One region of the Simiduia agarivorans SA1 genome, then DNA from elsewhere that is predicted to be linked to it. Evidence: predicted binding sites of a transcription regulator. Region 1 holds the regulator's gene; the other holds the start of a gene.
The links. Region 1 encodes FNR, which switches genes on or off when oxygen is low (the NO sensors DNR and NnrR bind a similar motif). Its sites were predicted from a motif close to TTGATNNNNATCAA; they were not measured.

Region 1 (7,396 bases):
CTTTGATGAGGTGATTACCGCCTTCGGGCGCTGCGGCGCCATGACCGGGTCCGAGGCATTTGGTGTTACGCCCGACATCATCAATATCGCCAAGCAACTCACCAATGGCGCCGTGCCTATGGGCGCGGTGGTCGCCAAAGCCGAGATCTATGACACTTTCATGGCCGCCGGTGGTCCTGAGTACCTGCTCGAATTTCCCCATGGCTACACCTACTCTGCCCACCCGCTGGCCTGTGCTGCTGGCCTGGCCGCACTGGAGCTGCTGGAAAAAGAAAAACTGGTGCAGCGGGTTGCCGAGTACGCGCCCTACTTCGAAAACGAATTGCACAAGCTCAGGGATTGCCGCCATGTGGCCGGCATCCGCAACTATGGCTTTGCCGGTGCCCTATCGCTGGCCCACGCGCCCGGCGAGCCCGCCAAACGCCCCTGGCAAGTGGCCAGCGCCATGTGGGCCAAAGGTTTTTACGTGCGCTACGGCGGTGACACTGTCCAGCTCGGGTTGCCGTTCATTACCGAAAAACACGAAATAGACGAGCTACTGAACGCCTTGTCGGACACACTCAATTCCATCTAAGCAACAGGATTTCCCATGTCAGTTATCGGACACATCATCAACGGCGAACCCCATACCCCCGCCGAGCGCACCGCCAAGGTGTACAACCCGGCCACCGGCGTCAGCACCAAAACCGTGGCGCTGGCAAGCCAGGCTACCACTGAGCAGGCCATTGCCGCCGCCCAGGCCGCCTACCCGGCCTGGCGCCAGACACCCCCGTTGAAACGCGCACGTGTCATGTTCAACTTTAAAGCCCTGCTGGAGCAGCACGCCGACGAAATCTGTGCCCTGATCACCGACGAGCACGGCAAGGTGCTGAACGATGCCATGGGCGAGCTGCAACGCGGGATCGAAAACGTGGAATACGCCACTGCGGCGCCCGAGCTGCTCAAAGGCGAACACAGCAAAAACGCCGGCCCCAACATCGACAGCTGGTCTGAATTCCAACCGCTCGGCGTTGTTGCTGCCATTACCCCGTTCAACTTTCCGGCCATGGTGCCCCTATGGATGTGGCCCATGGCGGTGGTGTGCGGCAATACCGTGGTGCTGAAACCGTCCGAGCGGGCGCCCAGCGCGGTACGGTTTATTGTAGAGCTGGCGCACCAGGCCGGCCTGCCTAACGGCGTACTCAATCTCGTCAATGGCGATAAAGAGGCCGTGGATACCCTGCTGCAGGACGACCGCGTGCAGGCCGTGAGCTTTGTGGGCTCGACCCCCATTGCCGAATACATTTATGCCAGCGCCACCGCCAAAGGCAAACGCGTACAGGCGCTTGGTGGCGCCAAAAACCACGCCATCGTGATGCCTGATGCGGACATGGACAACGCCGTCAATGCACTCATTGGCGCGGCATACGGCTCCTGTGGTGAACGCTGTATGGCCATCTCCGTGGCCGTGGCGGTGGGCGATAAAACCGCCGACGAGCTGGTGGCCCGCCTGCAGGAGAAAATGGCCGCTATCAAAGTGGGCAACGGTTTGGACAACAGCAACGATATGGGCCCGTTGATCACTGCTGAACACAAGCAACGGGTATCCGGCTACATCGACGCGGGCGTTGCTGCGGGCGCGTCATTGGTAGTGGATGGCCGTGGGCTCGCCGTGGATGGTCATGAACAAGGCTACTTCCTGGGTCCCTGCCTGTTTGATCATGTCACGTCAGACATGAGCATCTATACCGACGAGATCTTCGGGCCAGTACTGTGTGTGGTGCGGGTCAAGACCATGCAGGAAGCTATGGACCTGATCAATGCCCACGAGTACGGCAACGGCACCTGCATTTTCACCCGCGATGGCGAGGCCGCGCGCTACTTTGGCGACAACATCCTGGTGGGCATGGTGGGCATCAACATTCCATTGCCGGTACCCATGGCTTTCCATAGCTTCGGCGGCTGGAAGCGTTCGCTGTTCGGTGATTTGTCGGCCTACGGCCCGGATGCAGTGCGGTTTTACACCCGCCGCAAAACCCTGACTCAACGCTGGCCATCCGCCGGGGTACGCGAAGGCGCCCAGTTCAGCTTCCCCAGCTGATTGCGCCGAGGTATCGAAAACTGGCTGGCATGGTTATAATCGCCTGATAAGGGAGAGACCAAGCAACCATGACAGCCAGCCTTGCCAATCATCATTGCCCCCACAACAACGCCGTATCCTGTGGCGATTGCAGGCTCAGCTCAATCTGTCTGCCCATCAGTGTCAAAATTGATGATATCGATCGCATCGACGGCATTATCAAGCGCGGTCGCCCCCTGCAGAAAGGCGAATACCTGTTCCGCGCCGGTGAAGAATTCAGTTCGGTTTACGCCGTGCGTTCAGGCAGCCTCAAAACCCTCACCATCACAGACAATGGCGACGAGCAGATCACCGGCTTTTTCCTGCCGGGTGAAGTCATGGGCCTGGATGGCATCGGTCACAGCAAGCACACCAACTCCGCCATCGCATTGGAAACCTGTGCAGTGTGCGAAATTCCCTTTACTCAGATGACAGAGCTCAGCCTGCAACTGCCCTCTTTGCAGCAGCATTTTTTCCAGTTGATGAGCAAAGAGATTACCTATGAGCAGCAGCTGGTCACACTACTGTCGAAAAACACGGCAGAAGAACGCGTAGCCTCTCTGTTATTGAGTATTTCGTCACGCAATCAGCGCCGGCATTTGTCTGGCACCCGCTTCCGGCTGTCCATGTCCCGTGCGGATATCGGAAACTTTCTCGGTTTAACGGTTGAAACCGTGTCCCGCGTCTTCAGCCGATTACAAAAACTCAGCATTATCGAGGTGGACAAAAAAGAGATCGAAATTGCCGATCTCGACGCCTTGAAAAGCGCCGCCTCCGCACAGTAACGCCTACCGTGAATACAGACGCGCTCTTTGCAGCCATCGACGCTGCCAACCACGCTGATCCCGAACAAGTAACCCACGACGGTAAGCCGCTGGGCGCCTGTGAGCTGTATGGCATACGCATGACCCAATGCCAACAGGCCCTGTATCCCGCTGCCGGCACCGCGCTGCAAATCGCTTGCCGGGCCCAGCACCTGGAGCGCTGGGTTATCGCGCGCAAAGACTACCCAATGGATCGTCAGGGCTACCATCGCTGGCGCACAGAGCTCGGTAAACACCACGCGGACCGCTGCGCGGAAATCCTGGCACAGTTTGATGCACCCGCCACGCTGATCGAACAAACCAGCGCCCTGCTGCGAAAGGAAAAGTTGAAAACCAATCCCGACACCCAGTGCCTGGAAGACGTAGCCTGTCTGGTTTTTCTGTCCCATTATTTCGCCGACTTCAGCGCCAAACACCCAGAAGAAAAAGTGATCGATATTCTGCGTAAAACCTGGCGCAAGATGTCCGACAACGGCCAGAAAGCGGCCCTGGCACTGACGTTGCCAGCGCACCTGAGCACACTGGTCGGCAAGGCACTGCAAGCATGATTATTGCCATCAAACATCTGCACATGAGCCTCGCTATGCTGTCGATTGCAGGTTTTTTATTGCGCAGCTACTGGTTATTGAATGAGTCCCGCTGGTTCTCGGCCCGGCTCACTAAAATACTGCCCCATGTCATTGATACCGCCCTGCTGGGCAGCGCCATTACGTTACTGGTGTTGTACCACTGGAACCCGCTGGATCATGCCTGGTTGATTGCAAAAATCTTTGCCCTGCTCGCGTACATCGGTGCGGGCATCTATGCCTTTCGGCTGGCGCGCAACAAACGCGAGCAAGTGCTGGCTGTTGCAACAGCCGTCGTAATCATCGGCTACCTGCTTGGAGTGGCCCTCACCAAATCCCCTTCGCTGTTATTGATTTAAAACTATGTGGTTCAAAAATTTACAGGTCTATCGCCTTGGCGATGGTCACAGCATCGATTTATCAACGTTGGCTGAACAGTTGGAACAAGACCGGTTTGCCCCCTGCAGCCAACAGGCACAATTCAGCCTGGGCTGGGCATCACCCTATGGCAAGCACCACCCCGGCCTGGCTCACCTGGGCCAGAATGCAGCCCTCATCAGCCTGCGCCGTGAAGACAAGGTGCTCCCTGCCGCCGTCATCCGCGAAATGGTCGAAGAGAAAGCCGCCGCGATTGAAGCCGAAGAGCAACGCCGCGTTTACCGCAAGGAAAAAGAACAGTTTAAAGAAGAGATTCTGTTTGAATGCCTGCCCAGAGCCTTGCGCAAAAGCCGCAGAACCCAGGCCATCATCGACCTGGAGGCCGGGCTGATCATCGTCGACGCCGCCAGCCCGAACCGGGCGGAAGAGCTGACCAGTACGCTGCGTCAATCGCTGGGCAGCTTGCCGCTGACACCGGTTCAGTACAACTACAGTCCCGCCACCGTGATGACCCAATGGGTTAATGGTGAGCCTCTCCCAGAGGAGTGGAAATTGGGACAGGAGTGCGAATTACGTGAACCCGGTGAAGAAGGGGCCATATTGCGCTGCCGGCGGCACGACCTGCTGTGCGACGAGATTCAAAGCCATTTAGCCGCCGGCAAGCAAGTCGCTCAACTGGCCCTGAACTGGCGCGAACAACTCCAGTTCCTGCTGACCCAGGAAGGCACCATCAAACGACTGAGCCTGGGTGACGACCTCAAGCAAGAGGCCCGAGACAGCGCGGAAGACCCTCTCAGCCAATTGGATGCGGAGTTCTCGTTGCTGCTGTTGAGCTTGCGCCAGCTTTTACCGGAAATGGCCAGTGCCCTGGGCGATCTGAAACAAAACGCCGTATAAATGAGACTTTAGTTCGACTATATGAGCCAAACTGCGGCCTGCTGCTCATACCATTTGACTAGCAGGTCACACCTTTACCCGTTGACATTCGCTAATGCTTGACGTATACACTGAAAGTCAGCGGCGTAAATAACGCCAGAGAATAATAACTGCGGCGGCTAATCATGAAAAAGATAATTTTTGCATTGGGGCTCATAGGACTGTGTTCAGCCCCCGCCACCTTAGCGTGCAACGAAGACTGCCTTAGGGACAAAGCAGAACAAGCATCCGGCACTGAATTTCCCGGATACCTGAGCTGGAAGTATTGCGATAGCATCCGGAACGAATTCATGACCTCCTCCATGAAGAGCCTGCAAACCTATGCAGATTCCCGCCTGGACATGAATTACCGTAAGAGCATGCGCAATATCAAAGATTACCTGGGACAGCGCAAAGACTGGCTGAGCGAGTGCGATGGCTACATGCAGGCCACCAATCGCGGCCGGGTGTTTAATGACGACAAGACCACCAATACGATTTTCACTGCGATGGACGAAGTAAACACCGAGCTCGATTCACTGCTCAGTGGCGTGACCTATGCAGGACAGGAGTCGGACACGGCGGTAGCGTCACAGAAGTTCCAGCAACTTTTTACCCAGGTGGAGAATCACAAGAACCGCCTGCTGCTGAAAGGCCAGATGATCACCTCTCGCTGACGCCTGATTTCACTTTACAGCACAAATAAAAACGCCAGCTTATGCTGGCGTTTTTGCGTCCGGGCTTTTTCGCTTTATGCTCAACACCGGTCGGTCAGAGGGTGACTTGGGCATTGCCGGCGCCACCCGCTTGGCGGCACTGGCTATCGCCTCAACACCATGGCGCAATAAACGAACCTGTTCAATTGCACTTAAACCGGGCGGAAAGCGGCCAGGATTTACGGCCGAAGGATCTTTAGGGTTTCCTTCAATGGTGAGCGTAAACCCACTCGGGTGCGAAGCCGAGCGACCATCGCCACCCACTTTCCAATCATCAAAGTCCATCAATACCACCTTCCCTTCTGATCGCACAGGGTCACATTACCGCCTTCGAACTGGCTACCGCTTATCAGTGGGGGCATTAGACCACAGATACCCATAAGACGATACTAGACCTTTGCCTAACAGCGCCGACCACGCCAACTGAGTCCCTGAATTTGGCATCAAATTCAACCACATGCGCCACAATTCACCTGACAGACACCAACCCCAGCTGATCAAGCAGGTTGGGGTCATCAAAGTGTCGCCGGCCGGTGAACGCAATGGCATGGCGTCCCGGTGCCCGCATACTGCCAGCGGAAGGTATGCCCATGGGCCAGAAGAAATAGCGCTCAAGTCGCCCGGACTCGGGAATATAGCCTTGCGGATTGAACAAACGCCGATGCGCTTTAACCCGCTGGGAGAGGCCTTGTTTACTGCCAATCATGGCGGGTGCCAACTGCAAAGCCGCCATCGGCTCATACTTATCGATTGGCGCCCGGACGCCCACCACACTGTGGCTATCCGCCGTAACCAGTAACAGCGGATTCGGGTGGCTCAGCGACGGGCCGACATACACCGGCTCCTGCCAATAGCCGTCCTCGGCAGTTATGCGATAACCCGAGGCCGGAAAAACCTGATACCAGCACCCGCAGGTGTGCATCACATCAAACGCGAGCGGCTCCAGCGACTGGTCCAGATGCACTCGCCAATGCAAGCCGTCGAGCGTGCCGGCCAGCGGGTCCCAGCGGCCATTGGCGGGGCGCTGAGCAAACCACACCTGATAGTTTAACTGCAGCGTTTGCCGGCCCTGGAATTCGCCCACGGAGGCGAACACCAAAAGGGTCGGTTGCGCCTGCCATTGCAACTCGCCCGCCGGGTCACGCACGGGTAATCCGGGCCGGTTCAGTGAGACATCAGCGCCCTTTTCAACCGCAAATTGCGGGGCGAACTGACGCAATACATCCTGCGTTAACGCCTGTCTGAACGGGGGCGCCAACAGTGGATTACTGACGATCAGCCCGAGGGAGGACGTATCCATACCGAATACCGACCAACGCTCATCGCTCAACGCCGCCTGCGCAAACGCCGAATAGTGCTGTTCGGTTTTAATCAACTCCCGCTCGACCCCCATCACAAAAGGAATCCGGGTCAATGGATAAACGCCCAACGCCCTCAGTGTAAGCCGGTATTCATCGGGGTATCGGGGTGTATGTCCGGCAAGCGTCAGTGGCCCGACATAAGCACAATCGGCGGACTGGTCGTGCACGCTGGTAGCCTCGGTTGCCATCGCAGCACTCCAATCCCACCAAGCCTCAGAACCGTCAGCAATGGAGGCCAGATAACGGCTTACGGCGTAGCGCCCATGCGCGTCCACAGGCGCATAAACGGGATCTTTCAGTAACAGATCTGAACAGGAAGGATGTTTAACCGGCAGGTCCGAGCAGGCACTCAGTAGCAGCAGTGACAGGCAAAGAAGCGTACAGCGCACTGCCACCGCGCCGTCAGCCCCGCTGGCCCGACTTGAGCTGGCGCTCGGTGGGTGCCCGGCCAATATGCGCCTCGTTGCGCGCTTTGGCTATCTGGATCTGGCGCTGGCGCTCGCTGAAGCGTCTGCGCTGATCCGGGCTGAGGCTATCG
Region 2 (7,396 bases), 1.3 Mb from region 1:
ATTTCCACGCTGGTGCCGGCCAAGCGCGTTGCCAGCGTAAACTGGGGCTCCTGCAGCAAAGTGTCGAGCTGCAAGGAATCCAGCGCAGGGTGAATCAGATCGTGGAGGTTTGTTGCTGCAGGGGCCTGGCTTATGGCGTCGAGTGCCGGATTTTTCTTTTGGATATTGAGTGCCGGATCCAACAGCGCGAGTCCGTGCTGGCTGGTCTCGAACATTACGTTCAGGCGATTGTGGCTGGCTTCAAGCATGGCTTGCGCCTGCATGCGGGTGTGATTGAGCCTCAGCAACCACACGCACAGAGCCGCAATAAAGCCCGAAACAACCAGGGAAAAGTAAAAGTTACCGATAAACAGGTTGTTGTGTTCTTCGGTGTTAAACAGCTGAACGGTCAGCTGATGCGTATCCTGGTATACAGGGTGTTCGGCCAGCGCGGTCCAGTGGCCTGTGTAATTTCCTGCTAACGGTACACCGTCCTGCAGCAGATTGAAGTGGTAGTTTTTTTTGTCGGTGAAAAAGCGGATTTCATCTGCCAATAGCCGGCTGCCATCCGGGTCCAACGGCAACCTGAGGCCATAGAGCTTCATGCGGGTTTCCAGCCGGTTGGTCAGCAGTTCTGCATCCGCCTGCGCGGCGTCCAGTTGGAGTAGCTCCTGGCCGCGGATGTGCGGTAACTGCAGAGCCAGCAGGACAAACACGACGGCGGGTATGATCGTTGCGGTCTGCCATTGAATCAGTGTTTCCGGTCGTTTTTTACTGTGCCGGTACTGTGTGGTGAGCAAGGCCGTCGACGTCAGTAAAAACAGGGCTGCCGTATGAACCGCCATGGAGGTCATGGCCCGCCAGCCATAGGCAAAGGTCATGTTGGTGGCGTAGCCTGCCAGTGCCAATGCCGCTAAGCCAAGTGTCAGGCTGGCGGCGGGCGCGGCCAGTAGCCGTTGCCAGCGGCTCAATGCACCCGGCAAGAATGCAATACCCATCAACACAAACCCGGCCGCGGTATTGGGCGCCATGCGCCCGGGGTGCGACGTGCGGGTTTGCAAATAGTGCTGCATAAACAGCTCGTCAATGCCGAGGTCGGTGGCGAAGGCGTACTGCCAGAGAGTGGCGCTGCCCATCAGGATCAGGAGCGCGCCAGCAGCGCGACGAAGCAGTGGCCTGGATTCCAATAGCATGCCCACGGCGATGAGCAGGAAGCCAAGGGCGGTATTGAATTGCATGGGGGCCCACGCCGGGTTGACCTGAAGTACCCGGGGCCAATGAAAATACCAACCAAGCATGACCAGGCATGCGGCGGCCAGCACGAGTTGTGCGGCCACCCCTTGGCCTGCAATGTACCTGCGTCTCACTTCCATAGAGATGTCTACACGAACGGCGACGCCTTAAATATAGATGGTTGGCATCGGTTGGCAAGTAGGGGATGAAGCTAGCGGGGATTGTAAAAAAGGCTGCCCCAATGGTGAGGCAGCCGCAGTGTTATTCCGTTTTGGCCTGTTTTCTGGCATCGACAAGTGCGAGGTGAGTCAGCGCAAAAGCGATACCACGACGCAGGCCAACCCGCCAGTTTGTCAGATGGCGATCTTTGACCTCGCAATTGGTGCAGCCTAGATTGCGGGCGGACACCTGCTCAAACCAGATTTTTTCCTGGTTGTAATAAATATTGAGTTTGATTTCGTGGTTTTTATGAGCATACACCGCCAGAATTCTGCCTGGCTCCTCTTCTGCAACTACCCAGTGGTAGCGCTTCATGCCCTCTTTGATGGGGGCGGCCGGCTCGGTTACGTAGCTGGAAATCTGGAACGGGTCGTCGTATTTGGTAAAGGCGTTGACCTCGTGTGCCGAGACCAAGCAGAGGCCGAGCAGACTGGTAGCCAGTACTTTTGTCAGGTTCATGGCGTGTCTCCTTACAGGCGGCCCAAAGCACGGGTGATTTGTTTTACCAGTGACTGATTGTATTTGTAGTAATTGCTGTGAGTCTTGTAGCAATAATCTCCCACAAGCATTTCGCACTCGTAGGCATCCAATCCGCCAGCATATTTGATTTGAACGGCGTCTGCAGTGTATTCGATGCGGTGGAAAATCGAGTGGCCCTTGTAATCCCAGCGAGCCAGTACGTAGCCGTCGCCTTCCTGTTCTAACACCCAGGCAGCACCCTTGGTTTCCAGCATGCCAGTGAGGATCGCAAGTCGCGCCTTGGCTGCACTGCCAGTGGGGTTCTCAATTAAATCGTAGACGCCGCGCATTTTTGATTCAGAGGCGGCACCACGGGCAGGTTTTTTGTAGACGAATTCTTCTGGTGCGGCATGGCTGACGGCAGAGGTCAGCGCGGCGCCAAGCACCAGCGGAAGCAGTAGTTTATTCATGGCAAGATCCGTTGCTATTAATTGCCGGCACATTGTACCGGACTAGCTCAGGTTCACCACCTGGATTTCGCCCAGGTGCTTGTCGCGCACGCGCCGGACAATGAGTGCATAAACCCCCGCAAGAATGGCGGTGGATATGACCAGCCAGCTGATGCTGTAGACGGGTTGGCTCATCACCTGACTCATTTGCCAGAGGTTCGAGGCAATCCAGTAGGACAGCATCAGGCTCCAGATCAGGCTGAAGCGTAGCCAGCCGGAACCGGCTTCCCGCTGCATGGCGCCCAAGGTGGCGACGCAGGGGGCGTAAAGCAACACAAACGCCAGGAAACAGAACGCCGCCCAGGCGGAAGGGAACAGGCTGGCAATGGGGCTGTCTTTAATGAGGCTCAGACTGGAGTCGTCTTCTTCCTCGGCCTCAATGCCCACCAGCGCTTTGCCATTGTCGGCAATGCTGCCAAAGGCGCCGGCCAGGTCACCCATGAAGTCGGGCATCTCCACCGGGCCTTCGTTGGTATCCGCCTCTTCGTTGGTGTAGAGCGTCTGGATGGTGCCCACCATCACTTCCTTGGCAAACAGGCCTGAAAACAAACCGAGTGTGGCTTGCCAGTTATCTTCGCCAATACCGATGGGTGTGAGAGCGGGCGTGAGTTGTTTGCCAATCCAGGCGAGTGCGGAATCGGAGCTGCCCGGTGCGCCCCAGCTGCCGTCGGTTTTCACCGCGCCCAGACAGGACAATACGATCACCACGGCCATGATGCGCTTGCCGGCGCGCATCATGAAACTGTACAGACGATGGCCGGCCTGGGTGAATACATTGCGCCAGACCGGGCGGCGGTAGGACGGCATCTCCAGAATGGAGGGCTCGTGGTAGCGACCAAACAGGGTTTTGCGCAACAGCCAGGCGGAGCCCACTGCCACCAGAATGCCGAGCAGGTAAAGCGCAAAAATCGCCAGACCCGAGTGCTCGGGGAAAAATGCACTGCCCACAAACACGTATACCGACAGGCGGGCGCTGCAGGACATAAATGGCGCGATAAAAATAGTGGTCAGGCGCGCGGAGGTGGAATTGAGCGAACGTGCGGCCATCACGGAGGGCACGTTGCAGCCAAAGCCCACGATCAACGGAATGAACGCCTGGCCGGGCAAACCGATGCGGCTCATGACGCCATCGATGACGAACGCCGCCCGGGCCAGATAACCGGAGTCTTCCAACCAGCTCATGCACAGGTAGAGCGCGCCAATGACCGGGATAAAGGTGGCAATCAGCTGGATACCCGCGCCCACCCCATCGGCCAGGAAGGCAATCAGCCACGCCGGTGCGCCGGCGCTGGCCAGGGCCCAACGGGCACCTTCCACAATCCAGCTGCCGAGCCAGATATCGAAGAAATCGATAAAAATGGAGCCCACTTCCACCGAAATCATGAACAGTAAATACATCACGAACAGGAAGCTGGGAATCGCCAGTGCAGGGTGCAGTAACCAGCGGTCGATTTTCTCCGTCAGAGTGGCCTCGCCGGTAAAGCGGGTGGCGCGGTCGATCACGGCGATCAGTCCTTCCTGACTGAGGGGCTGTGTCACCGGGCCGCAGCCGCAGTCGGTATCGCAGTTGCCGTCGGTGGCCGGTGCCAGCGAGGCCGTCAGGGCCTGTTCGAGGGCGTGGTTCAGGTCGTTGATGCCAGTGTGTTTGGCGGCGGAAATCTGTACCAGCCGGCTGCCGAGCAGGGCCTTGAGTTCGGTCAGATCCAGCTGGATGCCGTGGTCTGCGAGGGCATCCATCATGTTCAGCGCAATGACCAGCGGGCGGCCGGTGGCGGCCAGCTGGGGGATCAGTTCCGCTTGCCGGCGCAATTGGGTGGCGTCCAGCACCAGGATAATGGCGTCCGGGCTCGCCGTGCGCAGATAGTCGTTGGTGACCTTGGCATCGATCGACAGCGGGCAGTCAGTGAGCATGTGCACACCGGGCAGGTCAATCAGCTCGACCTTTTCGTTGCCAACTTTGAATTCACCGATTTTCTGCTCAACCGTGACGCCGGCCCAGTTGCCGGTGCGTTGGTTGGATTTGGTGAGGACGTTGAAGAGGGTGGTTTTGCCGCAGTTAGGGCTGCCCACCAGAGCAATCTGTTTCAAGCTGTTTCCCGGAATTCAGCGCGGGCGTCAGAGCCCGCGGGGTGTTCAGGCCAGAGCGACCTCTATGTTGGCGGCATCTTCAGGGCGGATGGCGTAGAGCGCCCCCTGCACCTTGGCCTGCATGGGGCCGCGGCCCAGCGCCTTGTGCATCACTTCGATAGGCGCGCCCGGGGCAATACCCAGCTGCGCGCACTGGCTTTGTAAAACCTGGCTGTTGCTGTTGATGGCCACTACGCGGGCGGTCTGGCGGATTTTCAGCTGGTCCAGTGTCACGGGGTTGCCCTCAATACGAATAGACGATGCGTCAGAAGATGATAACCATTATCTTTTGTCATTATGTTCTTATCCTTGCGTTACATCAATAGCCGGTAAAATGTGAGTAACCTTTGGCGGATTTGGGGTATTGGACTGGTACTCGTCCGATCTGGGTTTACACTTCAGGTGGAGGTGTGACATGCAGCGAACCCGAGACATTACCGCGTTTTTCGTCAGCGATCAGGATCGCCTGAACGTATTACTGGAGGCCGCCAGCCAGGCGCAGAGTGCGGAGCAATGCCAGCAGCTCTTCATGGCGTTCCGGACGGGCTTGCGCCGGCATATCCAATGGGAAGAAAGCCTGTTGTACCCGGTGTATGAAAAAACCAAGGGTTCCTTGCAGCTGAGCCCCACCGGGCCCTTATCGGCAGATCACCGGCGCCTGGAAACACTGATGGACGCGGCGCTGGCCTATGAGTACCCGGCCGCTGCACCGGAAATCACGGCGCTCAAGGCGCTGCTTGAGCCGCACAACCAGCGCGAAGCCAGAATGATTTATCCCACCGTCGACAGCCATTGCCCGGGGCCGGAGCGCGATGCGTTGCTGGCCGAAGTGCAGGATGCACTGGCCAAGGCCGACGATCTTTACTGCCTCGGTTAACCTGGCCCCACGCTTGACCCACTGGTGGGGCCGGTTTACAGAATCCAACGGTCAAAGGGCAGTACTTCCACCGTTTCCCCTTCGGCCTGGTTACCGGCAAACTGACCGAGTTTGATGTAACAGTCGGCGCGGGTCATGGAGCTGAGTACCCCGGAGCTTTGTTCATCCTGCGGCGTAGCCACCAATTTGCCTTCCCGCGTCGTTAGTGAGCCGCGCTGAAAATCGGTGCGCCCGGGGCGTTTACGGGTGGTGGCGCCGAGTTCGGCTGGTAGGCAGAGGGGCGTTGCCGGCAATTCGCCGGCCAGCCGTTGCAGGGCCGGCAGGGCAATCTGGTGAAAGGTGAGCGCGGCCGACACCGGGTTGCCGGGCAAGCCGAAGAACCAGGCGCTGCCCAGCCGGCCAAAGGCCAGCGGTTTGCCGGGCTTCATGGCAATTTTCCAGAAGGTGATATCGCCCAGCTCGCCCAGTATGTCGCGGGTGTAGTCGGCCTCGCCCACCGAGACGCCGCCCGAACTCAGGATCAGGTCACACTCTGATTGGGCGCGCTCAAATGCCGCGCGGATGGCGGCCGGGTCATCGGCAATCAACCCGTAATCCAGGATCTCCACGTTCAGCCGGGTGAGGATGGCACTCAGCAGGTAGCGATTGCTGTCGTAGATCTGGCCCGAGGCCAGGGGCGTGCCGGGCGGGCAGAGTTCGTCTCCGGTGGATAACAGGCCCACCCGCAGGCGCCGGAATACCGGTACCTCGGCCAGGCCCAGCGAGGCCAAGAGGCCAATATGGGCCGGGCCCAGGCGAACACCAGCGCGCAGTATCTGGCTGCCTTTGTCGATGTCGCCGCCGCGGCGGCGCACGTTGGTACCGACTTTGAGTTTCTGGGGGTGGGTCAGGCGGATCTGTTCGCCTTCTACATTCACGTCTTCCTGCATCACCACCAGGTCGGTGCCTTTGGGCATGGGGGCACCGGTCATGATGCGCACGCACTGGCCACGGCCCACGTCACCGTCAAAGGCGTGGCCGGCAAAGGACTTGCCGACCTGCTTGAAGGTGGGGAACTGGTTCAGGTCGGCCGAACGCAGGGCGTAGCCGTCCATGGCGGAGTTGTCGTAGCCGGGCACGTCGATGGGCGCGTGAATGTCCTCGGCCAGAATGCGGTCGAGGGCGGTGGGCAGGGCCTGAGTTTCCGTTTCGCGAATGGCGTGGAGTTGGCGATAAATCATCGCCTCGGCTTCGTCCAGGGGCATCAGCCCGGGGGCGTCACAGCAGCCCATGGTGACCTCGGTTCAGTTAACTCATAAAGGGTAAAGGATACCGCAAACTCAGTGCTGTTGGTTGACCATCCATACGGCCGCTTCCACGCGCGAGCGCAGGCCCAGTTTTTTCAGTACATGTTTGACGTGGACTTTGACGGTGCCGTCGGAAATGTCCAGGTCGCGGGCGATGAGCTTGTTGGAAAGCCCTTTGGCGATGAGTTTGAGAATTTCATGTTCGCGGCTGGTGAGTTTGGCCAGCAGGCTGGTTTTGCTGGTTTCACCTTTGCGGATGGCTTTGGCCAGTACGTGGGTGAGTTTGTCGGAAATCACCATCTTGCCGCTGGCGGCCTGCTTGATCTGCTCCAGAATATCTTCCGGCTCCATGTCTTTTAACAGGTAACCATCGGCGCCGTAAGTGATGGCGCACACCACGTCCTCGTCGCTGTCGGATACCGTGAGCATCACGATGCGCGAGGTGACGCCGGCTTCGCGCATGGCACGCAAGGTTTCCAGCCCGTCCATGCCTTGCATGTTCAGATCCAGCACGATCAGATCTGGGTCGGTCTCTTCCGCCAGACGCAGGGCATCTTTGCCATTGCTGGCTTCGCCCACCAATGCCAGTTCGTCTTCCAATTCAATCAGCTGCACCAGGCCTTTGCGCAACAGGGGGTGGTCGTCTACTAACAGGATGCTGGTCAGGTCTGCGTTCATAGTCGTCATGCGGGTAAGTTTTTTCAGGC

Region 2: a site for FNR is predicted at 4,836-4,849, ahead of M5M_RS15435 (FeoA family protein). Genes of this name have one in related genera too.

Annotation. Positions count from the first base shown of each region.
Region 1 is NC_018868.3:446,997-454,392, reverse strand. It holds gene aptA (omega-aminotransferase AptA) at 1-574, shown strand, start outside; gene M5M_RS02000 (CoA-acylating methylmalonate-semialdehyde dehydrogenase) at 590-2,080, shown strand; gene fnr (fumarate/nitrate reduction transcriptional regulator Fnr) at 2,149-2,883, shown strand; gene M5M_RS01990 (DUF4202 domain-containing protein) at 2,892-3,470, shown strand; gene M5M_RS01985 (SirB2 family protein) at 3,467-3,847, shown strand; gene M5M_RS01980 (recombination-associated protein RdgC) at 3,852-4,763, shown strand; gene M5M_RS01975 (hypothetical protein) at 4,928-5,458, shown strand; gene M5M_RS01970 (hypothetical protein) at 5,498-5,782, opposite strand; gene M5M_RS19260 (hypothetical protein) at 5,967-7,247, opposite strand; gene trhO (oxygen-dependent tRNA uridine(34) hydroxylase TrhO) at 7,261-7,396, opposite strand, start outside.
Region 2 is NC_018868.3:3,412,952-3,420,347, forward strand. It holds gene M5M_RS19695 (ATP-binding protein) at 1-1,316, opposite strand, end outside; gene M5M_RS15420 (hypothetical protein) at 1,474-1,890, opposite strand; gene M5M_RS15425 (hypothetical protein) at 1,902-2,360, opposite strand; gene feoB (ferrous iron transport protein B) at 2,403-4,487, opposite strand; gene M5M_RS15435 (FeoA family protein) at 4,533-4,760, opposite strand; gene M5M_RS15440 (hemerythrin domain-containing protein) at 4,942-5,403, shown strand; gene moeA (molybdopterin molybdotransferase MoeA) at 5,439-6,674, opposite strand; gene narL (two-component system response regulator NarL) at 6,723-7,367, opposite strand.